Linked DNA regions of Thalassoroseus pseudoceratinae. The protein of the gene in region 1 binds, or shares a complex with, the protein of each later gene. Links are inferred from orthologs where the notes say so. Each region holds a gene or a part of one and is shown on either strand. Other genes may lie near its edges.

Region 1 (7,545 bases):
TGATGAGCAGTAAGTCTGCTTCCTCCAATTGTTTACGGAAGATGTATTCCGCTTTGGGGGAGAAGCCTCGTTTGCCGTCGCCTTCCAGAATCCGTCGTCCGTGATTGGGTTTGAGGATGACGGCGTACGGTGCGACTTCGAATTTGTGCTCGAACAGTTTCTGCAACGGCAATACGACCGTGGCGACCAAATCCGTGCAGCTGCCGACCGGTTCCGCCAGGATGACATCGGGGTGTTTGGTTTCTTCGAGTCGACCTACGGTGTCGGTGAGTTCGTTGAAATTGCAGCAAAAACACGCGCCGGCGACCTCGCCGACATCGTAGCCCTGTGATCGCAGCATGTGCGTGTCGACCAAGTCGGCGGCTTGGTCATTCGTCACAATTCCCACGTTCAAGCCCTGCTCTCGGTAGAGTCTTGCGAGTCGGGAAATCGTGGTTGTTTTCCCGGCTCCCAGGAAACCACCGAGCATAATGTAGCGAATTTTCTTGGCCATATTCTTGACTCTCAGAAATTCTGAAGAATGTGATATTGTCGTGTGGAAATGAACCGCCGACATTGCGGCGGTTCAACTTTTCTTAGGTAATGTGAGCACCTTGTGTTTCGACGTACACCGCGTACACTGATGTGCTTGCCGTCATGAATAACCGATTCCGCTTCGCTCCGCCGAAACACACGTTCGAACAGATTTCCGGCAACCGAATCTGACCGATGCGTTGTCCGTCTTCTGCGGCGAAGACGTGCACGCCATCATAACCATCACCAACCCAACCCGCACTGGACCAAACGTTGCCATCGACATCGCAGCGAATGCCGTCGGCTTGACCAGCTTTGATGTTGGGGAGTCGGCGCTCAGCAAGAATCTTGTTAGCTTCCTCGCGGCTGCCGGCCGATCGCAATCTCTCCGAGAACTCACGCGATTCTTCGGGGGTCATTTGGCGGCGTACTGTTCCCATCTGTAAGTCCATCGAGGCAAACACGCGGCCGTTTGCCAATTTCTTGCCATCCACGACATCCCACACCTTGATTTCCTTTTTCGCTTCCGGGTAGTGCGAGGAACCGGTGTCGGCAACGTAGAGTTTCTTGTAATCCGGCGAGAAACACAGCCCGTTTGGTTTGAAGATTTCGTCGGTCACCTGCTCGACTTTCATCGTCTTGGCGTCGATGCGGTAGACGGCTTCCTTCTGATTCGGTTGGACGGAACCGGTGTCGGCTTTGTGGCCTTCGTAGTTCATCAGACTGCCATAACCGGGGTCGGTGAACCAGATGGCTCCGTCTTCGGGATGCACGACGGCATCGTTGGGGGCGTTGAATTCCTTGCCGTTGTAGGAGTCGGCGAGGACCGTCACGGAACCGTCATACTCATACCGCACGACCCGTCGGTTGCCGTGTTCGCAGGAAATCTGTCGGCCTTGGAAATCGAATGTGTTCCCATTGCTGTTGCCGGAAGGATAGCGGAAGCGTTCGCTCACATGTCCGTCTTCGGCCATCCAGCGGAGTTGGCGATTGTTGGGGATGTCGCTCCACACCAGATATTTTCCCACGCCATTCCAAGCCGGACCTTCGGCCCAGAGCAAATCGGGACTATGGTAAATCCGTTGAATCGGCGTGTTGCCGAGGGCGTATTTTTTGAACCGATCGTCCAGCGTCACAATATCGGGATCAGGATACCGCACCGGAGGGGCATCCGGGCCGTAATCACGTCCGAGAGCTGACTTCGCAGCCAAAATTCCGGCAGTCGTCGCGGCTAGAAAACTACGGCGATTAACGGACGAATCCTGCGTTTTTGTCGTCGGAGTTCCTGAAGTTTGATCCATGAGCGGCTCCGTGGCTTGGTCGAGTCATGATGTTGAAATAGTCAGATCAAGAAATCAGCATACCGCCGAACTGTCTTCACGTCGAACGAGTTGGTCGTGTCATGCAGGTTACGAAACTTTTGATAAGAATTTGATGAAAAAAGCGAATAGTCTGAGTGTTTGCGGTGTTGGATTCGTCACCTATGATACAGCAGACCATGTGATTTTTTAGTCAGTATCTTTTTCCAAGGACATGAGAATGAAAAGGGACCGTCGCTCGGGCTTCACGTTGATCGAATTGCTGGTCGTGATTGCGATTATTGCAATTCTGATCGCATTGTTGCTGCCCGCCGTTCAGCAGGCACGGGAAGCAGCGAGAAGAACGCAATGCAAGAACAACCTCAAGCAATTTGGGTTGGCGTTGCACAATTATCACGACGTTCACAAATCCTTTCCGCCGCGGCAAGGTGGACCGATCACCTCGGGAAACACGAGTGGCACCTCACTCCCGCCGCGTCATAGTGGATTTGTGATGTTGCTGCCGTACATCGAACAAAATGCGATGGCGGAGCAAATTCAAGCCAACCCGCAATACGTTTGGAATACCGCGTTTCAACCGTATACCACCCAAGTGGATGCGTGGCTGTGCCCTTCGGATTCCTTGGCCGGGAGCCCGTTTGGTGAAGTCAACTATTCGTTCAACATGGGGGACAATTACAACTTGGCAGGCAGCAATGTGCGTGGAGTCTTCGGTGAGCAATCCGCAGTGAAAATGCGGGATATCACCGATGGAACCAGCAACACGATTGCGATGTCCGAGTTCGTCAAACCCAAAGGCGACAATCGGCTCGGCATGCACATTTCGTCCAACACGACGAATCCGACCGGCTGCTTGGCACAATTTGTGGGTGGGCAGTATGTCAGTGGAGCCCCAGTGATTGCGGCCGATCGTTGTTCGGGCTACCGTTGGCCCGATGGCCGATCCGGGTATGTCGGGCTGACGACGATTCTCCCCCCGAACGGACCGACTTGCAGTTCGCAGTCAGGTGGTGGGTTGTATACCGCTAGCAGTCTTCACCCTGGCGGGGTTCAGGTCTTGCTGTGTGATGCATCCGTCCGGTTTGTGAGTGAAAACATCAACACCGGCGATCTCACGCAAACCGCTGTCACCGGCGGCGTGAGCCCGTATGGTGTGTGGGGAGCATTGGGATCCAAGGGCGGAAGCGAAGTCATCAGCGAGTTCTAAACCGGATGACCGTATTCTGTGTCTGCGAAAGACGTAGAACAGAACCCGCTCTGAACCAGTCGAACAGCGACTGTGTTCGAGTGTCCTGCAATTCTTGCGGAAATTTATGGACTCCGGTTGCAATCGTCGCCGCCGGAGTCTCTTCAATTAACGACCGTCGATCCGGGCCTCCCTAATGTTTGGGGATGAGCGTCCGACACGGTGTGAATCAAACAACTCTGAGGAAATCGATGTTTATGCGTTCGAGGATTCTTGCTCTTTTCTGCATGTTGCCCATTGTGATTGCTGTGGGATGTGGGGGCGCAACGGAAGATCAATGGACCAAAGATCGACCCAAAGTCGTCCCCGTTTCCGGGACGGTCACATATAACGGTGATCCGGTCGAGGGAGCCGATGTGGTTTTCCGTTCGTCGGCCAAAGGTGGTCCCGCGTATGCAAAAACCGATGCCGAGGGTCGGTTTGAACTCACCACTTACGAGCCAGGCGACGGAGCGGTTCCCGGGTCTCACCAGGTGCGGATTTCCAAGATCGTCGTTCACCAACCGGAGATCAAAGATCCCGAAGGCGTGATTCCGCCGACGACCGAGGAAAATCAGCTACCGGCGAAATACAACGACTTTGATCAGTCGAAACTCACCGCGAGCGTGGCGGAAGATGGTGAGAACGATTTCAAGTTTGAACTCACGGATTGAGCGGAAGCTCGCGGATTGGGGCCGATCTCGGAGAAGCTGGGTTGACCGCATCGACTTTGCGAATTATTCAAGTCGTGACGGTACTGGTGACGATAACGATTCTAGATCGATGCGCAGACAGCGTTTGATTGCGTATCGACGGAATCCAACAACTCCTCCCCCGATCGGCTTCGATGACTACTGCGTTGTACCGAGTCGAATTAGACATTTTCAGCGGTCCGCTCGACCTATTGCTTTACCTGGTCGAGCGGAGCGAGCTGGATATCCGCGAATTGCCGATCGCGAAGATTACCTCCCAGTTTGCCGAGTTTCTCGAAGTTCTCGAATGGATCGATCTTGATCTTGTCGGCGACTTCATCGTGATGGCGAGCACGCTGGTTGAGATTAAGAGTCGCGAGGTGCTGCCTCGTCCTGAGGAATCGCAAGACGACACCGAAGATCGCGATCCACGAAGTGAACTGATCCAGCAATTGTTGGAATACAAGAAGTTCAAGGAAGCGGCGACGGCACTCGAAGAACAAGCGGCGATCTGGCAGGAACGTTTCCCACGTTTGACCGACGACCGTCCGCGTGGCGGCAAGGACCCGTCGGCCGATTACATTCGTGATGTGGAATTGTGGGACTTGGTGAGTGCTCTCGGGCGAATCGTCAAGACGAAGACGGAAGAACCGTCGCATGCGAACATCCGCTACGACGACACCCCAATTTCCGTCCACATGGACCGCATCCGCGATCGCGTGATGAAGTCGGGGCGTGTGAAATTCAGCGATTTCTTCCAAGGCGAAAACGAACGTAGCCGAATTGTCGGTGTGTTTCTGGCGATTCTAGAGCTGATCCGTCACTACAGCTTCCGAGCCGAGCAGCCCGCCGATTACGGCGAAATCACCGTCTTGCCACCGTTGGAAGAATCGGAACAAGAACCAGCACCGCAACCCCAGCCTGAACAGGCAGAACCCTCGACCGAGCAAACAGAAGCTCCGGACGACTCCGAGGAAGAGCCGCCGCTACAACAGGCGGCTTGATTGAGTCGACCAACTCGAAATTCGCCAGCGTTCGTTTTACGATCTGGGAACACGTTGGGTTCACTCTCTTGATTGAATGCCGGAGGGCAGCGATGTTCTCGCCCGAATTCCGTCGATTCCTACGCAGTGGCGACGCCTTTCAAATCCACCTGCTGTTTGGTGGGCTTACGGTGGTCCTAGTGGTGGGGCTATTGACTGACGATCGACAACCGGATCTTGGTTGGGGGTTGCTGTTCGCAGTCGTGGCTTGGCCGATTGTCCTGGGATTGGCCTGGTTGGGCCAGAAGTCCGATGAAAAATTCGTGGCCGATCACATTGCTGAATCGATCTCGGCACCGCGACAACTGCTTCAAAAACGCTGCCGTTGGCGGTTGATCTCTCTCGGTTTCTTGTTGGTCGTTGGATTGGCGTGTGTGTTCGCCGGTCATCACGGTTGGGAGTTCGAATCACTGCCCGCGTATTGGTTGGGATACCTGTTGCTGCTCATCGCGGGTTTGGGTGCCGTCGGTGTGAATGTTTGGTATGGTGGTCCGCTCGATCCGAGGTTTGATCCGTCGTTGACGGACGAAGACCTCGTTGCCGATCCAGAATTCACCACCGAAGCAGGACTCCACGATGACCACTCCCGGCCTGACCAATGACCAACTTGCCGCTCTCGCCAAGTACGATACACCGACCGTTTGCAATGTCATTGAGTTATGGGACGTTCGCCCTCGCAACACGGGGTACATGAACCACTCCATCAAGGCGAGTTTCCCCAAGATGCCGCCGATGGTGGGATATGCGTTGACATCGCAGTTTCGGTCGATGGCTCCACCACGCGGGGGCGACGTTTATGCGAGTCTCGATCAACAAGTGGCCCGGTTCGACGAACTTCCCGGTCCGCCAGTCGTCGTGTTTCAGGATCTCGATGAACCCACGACCTCCGCGACATTCGGCGAGGTGATGTGTACGACCTACCAGGCCTTTGGAGCAAAAGGACTGATCACCTCCGGCACGGGTCGGGATTTGGACCAAGTCGAAGCTCTCGGCTTCCCAGTGTTCACGAACGGCGAAACCTGCTCACACGGGTACTGTCATATTTTAGATATCAACGTGCCGATCAGTGTGGGCGGGATCATCGTCTATCCTGGCGACCTGCTTCACGGCGACTTGAACGGTGTTTCCACGATTCCCCCCGAAATCGCCTCCGAGATTCCGGACGCTTGCAAAGAGTTGATGGCCGCTGAGGATATCGTGCTGGATTACTGTAAAGCGGGGAATGTTACTCCAAGTGGGCTTGCGGAAGCTCGCAAAGAATGTGCCGCTGTGATTGCGAAACTCACCCAGCGTCTTCGTGGGGAATCATGAATCGAGAATCGTGTGAGATTCGGACGTGACAACGAATGTTGATTTGTTAAACTGTCGATAAGAGTATTTGTTGACGCGCCTCCCCCCATCGATCTCGCCCGATTGAGAGTACGGAATATGACTCACTCACCGCATGCTGCAAGTCACGCCCAACAAGTTGCCCGTTCTCCGTTTGCGCCCGCCGCACGGGATTTGATTCGCGTGGGTGGTTCGCGACGTTGGTTCTTGCAGACCGGTTTAGCCGGAATGGCGGGGTTGTCGCTTCCGAGTGTGCTTCGCCAAGCCGCAGCCAGTCCGACAGGAACGCCGAAGAAATCTGTGATTCTCTTCTGGCTGTCCGGCGGACCGAGTCAAATTGACATGTGGGACCCAAAGCCGGATGCTCCCGTCGAAATCCGAAGTCCGTTTGGTGACATTGCAACGAAGATTCCGGGCGTGCGATTCTCGGAGCACATGCCGTTGCAAGCATCGATTGCAGATCGCCTGTCGGTGATTCGCTCTGTGGACACGACGGCCAGTAATCACACGCCAATCACGATGCAAGCCGGAAATCCCCTGGCACGTCGCACGAACGATGGCAAAGACGGGGCCGGATATCCTTCGATGGGATCCATTGCGGCGAAGTTTCGCGGCTCGAACAATCCCAACATGCCGGCGTTTGTCGGGCTCGCGGATAGCTGGGCCGCCGATGTGTACGGTGCAGGCATGATGGGCTCAGATTTTGAACCCGTGAAGGGAATGGAACTCGCGGGTAAGTTCGCCATGCCGAAAGGCGTTTCTGTCGATCGTTTGCAAGATCGGGCGGGTTTGCGTCGGCAGTTTGATCGTCTCCAGAAGGATTTGGATCAAAGCAACACGTTGGCTCAAAGTGATCGTTTCACACAGCAAGCGGTTGACATGGTTCTCTCCGGCAAGGTTCAAGAAGCGTTCAGTCTGGACGATGAATCAGCGGAGTTGAAAGAACGATACGGGCAAACGAGCGTTGGACAAAAGGCGTTGTTGGCTCGGCGTTTGGTGGAAAACGGTGTGTCCTTCGTGCTGGTTAGCGGTGCCTGGGGGTACTTCGATCACCACGGCGACAACGTGCGTTGGGGCGGAATCGAGAAGGGATTGAAACCGCTGCTGCCGCGAGTCGATCGTGCCATGTACGGTTTGGTCACCGATCTGGAAGAACGGGGATTGCTCGACGAAACGCTGGTGTTGATGATGGGCGAATTCGGACGCTCTCCACGAATCAACAATGAATTGGGACGCGATCACTGGACGCCGGTGATGTCGATGCTCGCCGCCGGTGGCGGATTGAATCACGGTCAAGCCATCGGTAGTACCGATCGGCAAGGTGGAGCGATCCAATCACGAGCCGTTCGTCCACAAGACTTGGCAGCCACGGTGTTCCAACATCTCGACATCGATCTCCAATCACATTGGACAAACCCGCAAGG
Region 2 (9,029 bases), 310 kb from region 1 along the record:
GCTCCATCACACTATCGTGAGGCGCTCCTCGACGAGATGCGGCGTCGCGATATCAAGAACCCGAACCAGTTGCTTGCATCGCCCGATACGGCATTGGTTGTGGTCCGGGCCTATCTTCCACCGTTGGTTGCCAAGGGCGATCGGTTCGACGTGGAAGTTCGGGTTCCCGGTAAGGACGACACGAAAAGCCTGAATGGTGGTTGGCTATACGAAACGTACCTCAGCGAACATGCGGTCGTTCCCGGTGAAGGTGTGATGACTGGTCGCGAGTTCGCGATTGCATCGGGACCGATTCTGGTGTCCGCCAGCGAAGGCGATCGTGAGGAGTTAGCCGGTGTCCTCAAACGCGGTCGGGTTCTCGGTGGGGGCGTTTCCAAAACGGAACGTCACCTCACGATGTACCTGCGAAACGATTTCGCCAGCTTCCGGAACTCGGTCCGTATCGCGGACCGAATTGGAAAACGCTTCTACCGCTACAACCGAGCCGGTATTCGCGAACCGCTGGCGGAAGCCAAGACTCATCAACGAATCGAACTCAAACTGCAACCGCGTTACAAAGAGAATTATCCACGATTTCTCCAAGCCATTCGGCACATTGCTTTCCGTGAAACCGATGTCGCCAAGCACGTTCGGGTGGAGAAACTTGCTGACAAGTTGAACAACCCACCGACTGCGGAGAAGGCGGCGTTGGAGTTGGAAGCCGTCGGGCGGGATTCGATTCCGATTCTCCGAGACGCTTTGGAAAATCCGGACTTGGAAGTGCGATTCCATGCAGCGATGGCGATCACGTATCTGGGTGAGCCAGACGGGATCGATGCTCTTGTCGAGGCCGCTCGGGACGAACCCGCATTTCGTGTGTACGCTTTGGCGGGACTGGCAGCAACGGAAGACGCAACCGCCCACGTCGGTCTCCGAAGTTTGCTAAGCAGCGACAGTGCGGAAACCCGTTACGGGGCGTTTCGGGCATTGTCCGTGTTGGATAAACGGGACCCGTTCATCGAAGGCGAACCGTTGCCCAGTATCGAGGATGCACAATTCATGTTGCATGCCTTGGATACAGAGGGCGAACCAATGGTTCACCTGACCAACCGCAAAATTGCGGAGGTTGTGATCTTCGGAGCTGGGCAGAAGTTTGAAACTCCGATGGCATTGCGAGCCGGGCGACACATCCTCGTGACCGGGTCGCCGGGAAGCTCCACTGTCAAAATCAGCCGATTCCAAGTGGGACGGACCGATCAAAAACGGGAAGTTCCGAATCGTGTTGTGGACGTCGTCCGTGCCGTCACGGAAATGGGAGCCACCTATCCAGACGTCGCCCAATTGCTCACGCAGGCGGATATTCAGCACAACTTGGTTGGTCGTCTGGAAGTCGATGCGCTGCCGAAATCGGGTCGAATCTACTACCGGGATGCCGAGAAAACATCCTCTTCGCGAGTTGGTGGAAGCGGTTTGCTACCGAACCTGTTTGAAGCTGGCGAAGAAAAATCATCCCGCGAACGAAAATCCCGAGATGACGACGAAGAAGAAGAATTGCCCTTCGATGAGAAAGATGGGCAAGCTAGCGTGACTGATAAATCTCCGATCGACGACGAAGAAGGCGAGAATCTCGAAAACGCTCTTCTCCAAGATGAAAGAAAATGGTACGACCCACGTCGACTGTTGGGCAAACCCCAACTCAACACGGACTGATCAGGAGTTAAGGATCGGGAGTCGGGATACGAACGGCAGAGGTACTCTGCATCGCCTATCCTGATTCCCGCGACTTGATCCCTGTCACCTGACTTGCGATCACTTGAACAGGTCTTGAACTCAGACCATGCTGAAATCCCTTGAACTCTTCGGCTTCAAAAGTTTTGCCGAGAAGACGCGGTTCGACTTCTCGCCCGGCATTACCGCCGTGGTGGGACCGAACGGTAGTGGCAAGAGTAACGTTGTCGATGGCATCAAGTGGATTCTTGGGGATCAAAGCGCGAAGAGTCTTCGCGGCAAAGAGATGACGGACGTCATCTTCAACGGCTCCAGTGGCCGCAAAGGAAGTAACTTTGCCGAAGCCACGCTGACGTTCGACAACACATCCGGCTTTCTGCCAATTGATGCCCGTGAAGTGGCAATCGGTCGACGGTTGTGGCGGAACGGCGATGCGGAATACCTGATTAATCGACAAACGGCTCGGTTAAAGGATATCCGCAGTCTGCTGATGGGGACCGGTGCCGGGTCCGCGGCGTATAACATCATCGAACAAGGCCGCGTCGATCAAATTCTGCAAGCCAACGCAGCGAATCGGCGGGTCATCTTTGAAGAAGCCGCCGGAATCAGCAAGTTCAAGGCACGCAAGGCGGATGCCCTGCGGAAGCTGGAACGTGTCGATCAAAACTTGCTGCGTTTGCGGGACATTGTCGAGGAAGTCGAAAACCGCCTCAATTCTCTACGCACACAAGCCGGACGTGCGGCCAAGTATCGGGACACGTCCGCCGAGTTGAAGAAACTTTGGCTCGGTCTGGCTGCGGATGATTATCGCTATCAATCCGAAGAACTGACCCACCTCGAAACGGAACTGTCCGAGTGCGGACGCCGATTGGATGAGGTCAACAGCCGTCATCAGGAATTGGAATCCCAGCTTTCCGCGCTCGACGTTGATATCGCCGAAGTGGAAGACCGATTACGTGTGGAGGAGCAAGCCAGCTCGGCTCAACGCGAAACACTGGCCGGTCACGAGACAACCATTGGGCACCAATCTTCGCGGTTGGAGGAGTTGGAAACCGAACTCGACCGATTGCGGCATCAACGCACGTTTTTGGCGTCGCGGGCGGCGGAGGTGATCGGCGAGATTGACCACGTTCATTCGCAACTCATGCAATTCGAACAAGAACACGCCGAACGCAAAGGCCGTCTCGAGCAGTGTCTCGCGGAAATCGCGGAGTTGAATCACAAGATTCAGAGCGAACGCGACACGGTTGAGGAATATCGGGAACAACTCCTGGAACAGATGAAGGAAGCGTCGGTTGCCGCCAGTCGCGCGGACGGGTTCCGTCAGCAACTGAAAGCCATGAGCGAGTCGAAAGTCGGCGTGTTGGCACGTCGGTCACGAGTCGCGGAAGCCGTCAACGCGTGCGAGGACGAATGCCGCGGTCGCCGCGATGAATTGGAGACATCCGGGGAACGGGTGGTGCGACTCGGGGACCGAGTCCACGAACTCCATGCCGAACGTCGTAAACTTCTCGAAGATCGGCATTCGTATCAGCAGAGTCTATCTGACCTTCGCGAACAACGAAGCGGTTGGCAAGCTCGCAAGAATGTGCTCGACGATCTCGAACGACGGCAGAACGGTTTGGGTGTCGGCGTGAAGGAACTTCTGCGTCGCGCGGCCACTCTCGATCAACCGCCTTGGAACACGATTCATGGCAGCGTTGCAGAGCTGCTAGAGGTTGAGTTGGAGCACGCTGCGATTCTCGAAGCCGCTCTTGGGCCACGTTCACAATACTTGGTTGTGGATAATCTCGATTCACTGGTCGACTATTTGACGAGCGGTGTTTGCGACATCACCGGCCGCGTGGGGTTTGTAGATCTCTCGGCTTTGACGCCGGAATCTTTGGTCGAAGTCGCTGAAGACGAAACGGGGCAAACCGTCGCCGCCGCCACACGGGATCTGTCTGGCGAACCCGGTGTGTGTTATCGGGCCGATTCTCTGGTCAGTGAGTCACCACGGATCGCGGACCTGCCATTACGGTTGCTGGCGGATACCTGGGTCGTCGAAACTGTTCAAGTCGCCCGGCAGTTGGCGAACGGTGCGGGGCATGGTTGCCGGTTCGTCACGCTGCAAGGCGAGTTACTCGACGCCGATCGCAATTTGGTCGTCGGTACATTGCAAATCGAGACGGCACTTATTCCCCGCAAAAGTGAACTGCAACGACTGAAATACGATCTGCAAGAAGTCAGTGAACTCATTGAGCAGCGGGAAAACGAACTGTCTGGGATGGCTCACACGCTGACGAGCTACGACGATGAACTGGACGACATCGACCACACACTTCAAGAGGCTGCGGACGAACACAATCAATGCAAGGCCGTCTATCACGCGGAGACTCAAGAGCTCGCTCGCTTGTTGCGTGATCTCAACGCGTTGGATGAAGAAGTTCACAAAATCACACTCGACGAAGAACGAGTCACCGCGGAACTGCAGCAAGCCGAAGCGGCTCACGCGGCTGCGGAAGAACAACTCGAAGGTTTGCAAAACAACATCAGCCAGTTGGAATTCGACTTGGCTCGTTCGGAGCACCGTCTGCAAACCTTGGAGAAAACCAAGACCGAGGAACGGCTCAGCACGGTCAAGCACGAGGAACGGCTTGCCGGAATGCAGCAGGCGTACAAGCGGTTGGAGGAGGATCGCACCACGCGACTGCAACAGCGGGACGAAGTCGAACGACGTTACGCGGCGGCGATGGCGAAGCGACAAGATATCACATTGCATGTGCTGAACACGTCCGCCCAGCTCGCTGAGTTGGCTTTGGAACAAGAATCCGTTGGTACGCGTGTCCGACAACTCATGGCTGAAAAATCCGATTTACGCGGACGCCGGAGCGTCTTTTTGAAGGAAGAAACCACGCTCCGCAGCGAACGCCGAGATCTGAACGACCAACAGCACCTGCAAGAGATGTCGGCCCGTGATATTCGTCAACGGCTCGAATCCATGGCCGAGCGAATCCGCGAAGAATACCAGTTGGAGCTTCACGAAATTGTTGCGTCCGATGCCTCGGCGTATCACGATTACCTCAACGAAAATCATCCCGGTTGGCAGCAAGCGGGTGACGATTCCGTCGATACAGATGAGTCCATTGATGAATCTGTGGAGTTGGAATCCGGTGAGGAGTTCGACGAACCGGAAGAAGCTCCCCCGGTTGCCGAAGAACCGATTCCCGAGTTCGAAGAACTCCGCGACGGTTTCGAGCAGCAAGTCGACAAGTTGCGACGGCGGCTCAAAAGTATGGGCAACGTCGACACCGAAAGTCTGGGCGACCTCGAAGAAATGGAGGCCCGCTTCGCTCATATGAGCACGCAACTCGCGGACCTCACCGAAGCCAAAGCCGCCCTCGAAGAAATCGTGCGGAAAATCAACACCGAAAGTAAACGGCTATTCGTCGAAACGTTCGAGTTGGTTCGCGGACACTTCCAACACCTATTCCGGAAAGCGTTCGGTGGGGGTGACGGCGATATCGTCCTCGAAGACCCCAACGATGTGCTCGAATGTGGGATCGAATTGATCGCACGTCCGCCGGGTAAGGATCTCAAGAGCATCTCGCTGATGAGTGGTGGCGAGAAAGCCCTGACCGCGTTTGCGCTATTGTTGGCGTTGTTCAAAACGCGACCGAGCCCGTACTGTCTGCTCGACGAAGTGGACGCTCCGCTCGACGAAGCGAACGTCGGGCGATTGGGAGCACTCGTCGAGGAGTTCAAGGGCGAAACGCAGTTCATCATCATCACGCACAAGAAGCCGACGATGACCATTTCCGATGTCATCTATGGCGTGACGATGGAACAATCCGGGGTGTCCAAACGCATGTCCGTTCGCTTCGATGACGTCAGCGACGACGGCGAGTTCAACACAGACGGCGAGGACGACATGGCCCAAGCCGCGTGATATCCAGCTGAGGCCATGTGTTTCAGAGCGAATTTGGAACTACTCGATCGTGAAGGTTAGTTCCTGTTCCTCATCGGTTTCCAGAATTGTCGCTTTGAGCGGTGACTTCGCTGGCTCTGCGTACTGCGGCGGCAACAGGTTCTTGGGCGTCGCAGCGGGTTGGCCAGGGACCGGCGGTTGATAGTCGCTTTCATCTTCTGACGCAGTTCCCGTTTGGGACGGTGCGTCTTTCTTAACGACCGTGACAACATACGCCCCGGGAACCAAGCCGTCGCCCTGTTCAAAGGTCCGTGGCTCTGCTTGCCCTTGATCATCAGTGATCGCAGAACCCGCATGGCCATTCGCTGGATCGGTCGGAATAAAAGCGACCGTAGCCCCCTCGACTGGTTCTCCTCCCTGTGTGACCGTAATCGAAACCGGCGTCGTTTTGGGGCGGCCCGGAACTTCCGGCGATCCACCGCAACCACTGGAAATGGCCAGACACACAGTACTCATCAGCATGAGTTGAAGTTTTAACATTTTCACCTCTTGAATTTTGTGGGATACGAGTTCTAAAATATTTATGAAGATTTCGTATCACTGTTATAGATTTTTCCAATCCATCTTGGCCAGGGTGAGACGGAAAATGCAGTGACCAGTTTGGATTCGATTCCACGACATCCCCTTCCTACACACTTGGATGTCGTCCGGCGAGCACAGACGAAGCCACCAACCTAACGGCTCACACTTGGTTTCCACACAGACCAAACCCTCCGAGCCGGAGTGTACGAGTCCCACCAATAGTCGAGGGAATCACTCCCTCTGTTCCTTCCTTCTTGATTTGGAGAGAGTCTATGTCCACCCGCCCCTTGCGTCGCGGATTCACCTTGATCGAATTGCTGGTGGTCATTGCCATCATCGCCATTCTGATCGCCCTGCTCTTGCCTGCCGTTCAACAGGCCCGTGAAGCTGCTCGCCGAACACAATGCAAGAACAACTTGAAGCAACTCGGCATCGCGTTGCACAACTATCACGATACCCACGGTGGATTCGTCCCTCGGAAATACGGTACGGCAACCAACAGCAACCGCTTGAGCGGTTTCTACGGTTTGTTGCCTTTCATCGAGCAAGACAACTTGTTCAAGCAAATCCAAGCAGGAGACGCTTCCACACCTCCTGGTGGACCAACCGCATGGTCTGGGTGGTCAGTTTGGAACGTGAAGATCGACGGTCTTCTTTGCCCGTCCGACGCGTATCCGGAAGGTGTTCGTCAGACCAACTACGCATTCAGCGTTGGCGATAGCCACATGAACATCCGCGACACCAGCAACCTTCGCGGCATTTTCATGTTTCGGACTTCAACGCGGATGGGTGACATCACCGATGGAACCAGCAATACCATAATGATGAGCGAACGCGTGAAAGCCAACTTCGGAATCGGTGGCAACAATGGTGCACAGCCGATCGAAGGAACCGCGACGAGTGCCACCATCAATCCGCCTGTGAATTGTCTTTCGCTGACTTCCGGGAACACCTTTGTCACGCCCAGCAACGTCAAAGGCCGCTTTGGAACTTCCTTGTGGGACGGTCAACCGGAACGCTGTGCGTTCAACACCGTTTTGCCTCCCAACTCACCTGGGTGCACTGATGATGCCAATGTGAATGCCGACTCGGTCAACGTCTTGCTGCCAGCCAGTAGCCGTCACTCGGGTGGTGTGAATGCGTTGATGTGCGATGCTTCGGTTCGCTTCATCAGCGAGACAATCAACACCGGAAACCTAGGTGTTTCGCAAAGTTCTGCCAGCTTCGGTGGACAAAGTCCCTACGGCGTATGGGGGGCATTGGGAAGCAAGAGCTCCGGTGAAGTCGTGCAAGACTTCTAAGCCAAACACTACGGGGTAACATTCGAAGAATCAGCAAGGGCAGCGTCTTGGTCTTCAAGACGACTGCCCTTTTTTGCGTCCGTGACTTCTGTTGATCAGTGAGCCACACGATTGTCGGTCCAGGTTCCCGCGTTTTCGAGAATGAAGTCGGGGTCTTTGAACTGCTCGCGAAGAATTTGCTCGTAGATCGCCGCTTCGGTTTCGCGACTAATCGGTGTCGGAGAGTTAGCGACCAAACCTAACGCTTGATCGAGCACACCGACCGTACCGGTGCCTTCGTCGAATTGGGCCTTCTCCCGCCAAACCAGTTCTGGGGGCAACAAGTCCTCGCAGGCTTTGCGGAGAATCCACTTTTCAACTGTCTTGCCGGTGGCTTCGTCGGTGACCCGCATTTTGAGGGATGCGGGAATCGACTGGGCGAAGTCGATCAAATCGCGATCCAGAAATGGCGTGCGGGCTTCGAGTCCCTGAGCCATTGTGATGCGATCGACCCGTTGCAAATTGATGTTGTGCATCGACTGCAACGACCGTGTGAGTTCCTCGGCGAGTTCGCGGGGGGCCGTCGCGTAATCGTGATGGTACGCATAGCCGGCGAATAACTCGTCGGCTCCTTCGCCGGTGAGCGTGGCTTTCACATGTCGGCGGGCCAGCGTGGTGGCGAAGTGCGTCGGCATTGCGCTGCGGACGAGGTCCACGTCGGCACTCTCCAAGTGATAGATCACGTGCGGCAACGCATCCGCCAGGTCTTGCGGTGTGAACGTCAACTCGTAGTGATCGGCTCCGATGTGTTCGGCGACTTGTCTCGCAGCGAGCAAATCGGGACTGCCTTCCACACCGACCGAAAACGTTTTCAATGGTCGATCGATGGCCTTTGCCGCGAGAGCCGCAATAATCGAGGAGTCCAGCCCGCCGGAAAGAAACGAACCTACTTCAACATCGGCGACCATCCATTTCCGAACAGCGTCTTCCAAGACCAACCGAAGTTCACGGTAAATCGCCTCGATGTTTACACCGGGATCGATGTCGGCGGCACCATGCGGAATTCGTGACCATTGGCGGAAACCGTCGATGCTGTCGAACATGCCACCGGGTTTGATGGCCTGGATCGACTTCAATCCGAGACCGTCGAACGCCTTCAATTCGGACGCGAACGCCAGGCCCTCTTCAAATTCGGCCACATAAAGCGGTTTGATTCCCAATGGATCGCGAGCGGCAATAACCCGATCTTTCGTCGCGAGGACGAATGCGAACATACCATCCAACCGAGCCACCCAGCGGAGTTGGTCGGAGCGAAAGAGATGCAAAATCGTTTCGCTATCGCTTTCGGTTTCAAATGCACTTTCGCCGAGGATCGCCCGCAGATCGGCGTGATTATAAATCTCTCCGTTCGCCACCAAAATATTGTTGGCGTTGTCGATCGGTTGGCGACCGTTCTGGGTACCGATGATCGAAAGTCGACAGTGTGCCATCACCGCCGGGACATTCTCCGAGCGGTAAACTTGGACTTCATCAGGACCACGGTGGGCGATGCT

The links.
Region 2: the proteins of G6R38_RS05360 (region 1) and smc are in contact, whole or in part, in a crystal structure (PDB 3ZGX), measured with the Bacillus subtilis proteins. The link is inferred for Thalassoroseus pseudoceratinae from one-to-one orthologs.

What each region holds. Positions count from the first base shown.
Region 1 is NZ_JAALXT010000001.1:1,430,535-1,438,079, reverse strand. The notes cover bases 2,961-5,828. They hold G6R38_RS05360 (segregation and condensation protein A), read left to right. Parts: upstream 2,961-3,904; coding sequence 3,905-4,753; downstream 4,754-5,828. Other genes in these bases: G6R38_RS05350 (RraA family protein), read left to right, coding at 5,369-5,828; G6R38_RS05355 (hypothetical protein), read left to right, coding at 4,846-5,394; G6R38_RS05365 (carboxypeptidase-like regulatory domain-containing protein), read left to right, coding at 3,276-3,731; G6R38_RS05370 (DUF1559 domain-containing protein), read left to right, coding at 2,961-3,039. Also shown: G6R38_RS05380 (GTP-binding protein), read right to left, coding at 1-493; G6R38_RS05375 (SMP-30/gluconolactonase/LRE family protein), read right to left, coding at 576-1,814; more of G6R38_RS05370, read left to right, coding at 2,053-2,960; more of G6R38_RS05350, read left to right, coding at 5,829-6,103; G6R38_RS05345 (DUF1501 domain-containing protein), read left to right, coding at 6,221-7,545. UniProt on the Bacillus subtilis protein: Participates in chromosomal partition during cell division. May act via the formation of a condensin-like complex containing Smc and ScpB that pull DNA away from mid-cell into both cell halves.
Region 2 is NZ_JAALXT010000001.1:1,121,761-1,130,789, reverse strand. What follows is about bases 1,484-5,835. They hold smc (chromosome segregation protein SMC), read left to right. Parts: upstream 1,484-1,816; coding sequence 1,817-5,635; downstream 5,636-5,835. Other genes in these bases: G6R38_RS04185 (carboxypeptidase-like regulatory domain-containing protein), read right to left, coding at 5,675-5,835; G6R38_RS04195 (flagellar basal body P-ring protein FlgI), read left to right, coding at 1,484-1,689. Outside these bases: more of G6R38_RS04195, read left to right, coding at 1-1,483; more of G6R38_RS04185, read right to left, coding at 5,836-6,154; G6R38_RS04180 (DUF1559 domain-containing protein), read left to right, coding at 6,469-7,497; asnB (asparagine synthase (glutamine-hydrolyzing)), read right to left, coding at 7,593-9,029. UniProt on the Bacillus subtilis protein: Required for chromosome condensation and partitioning.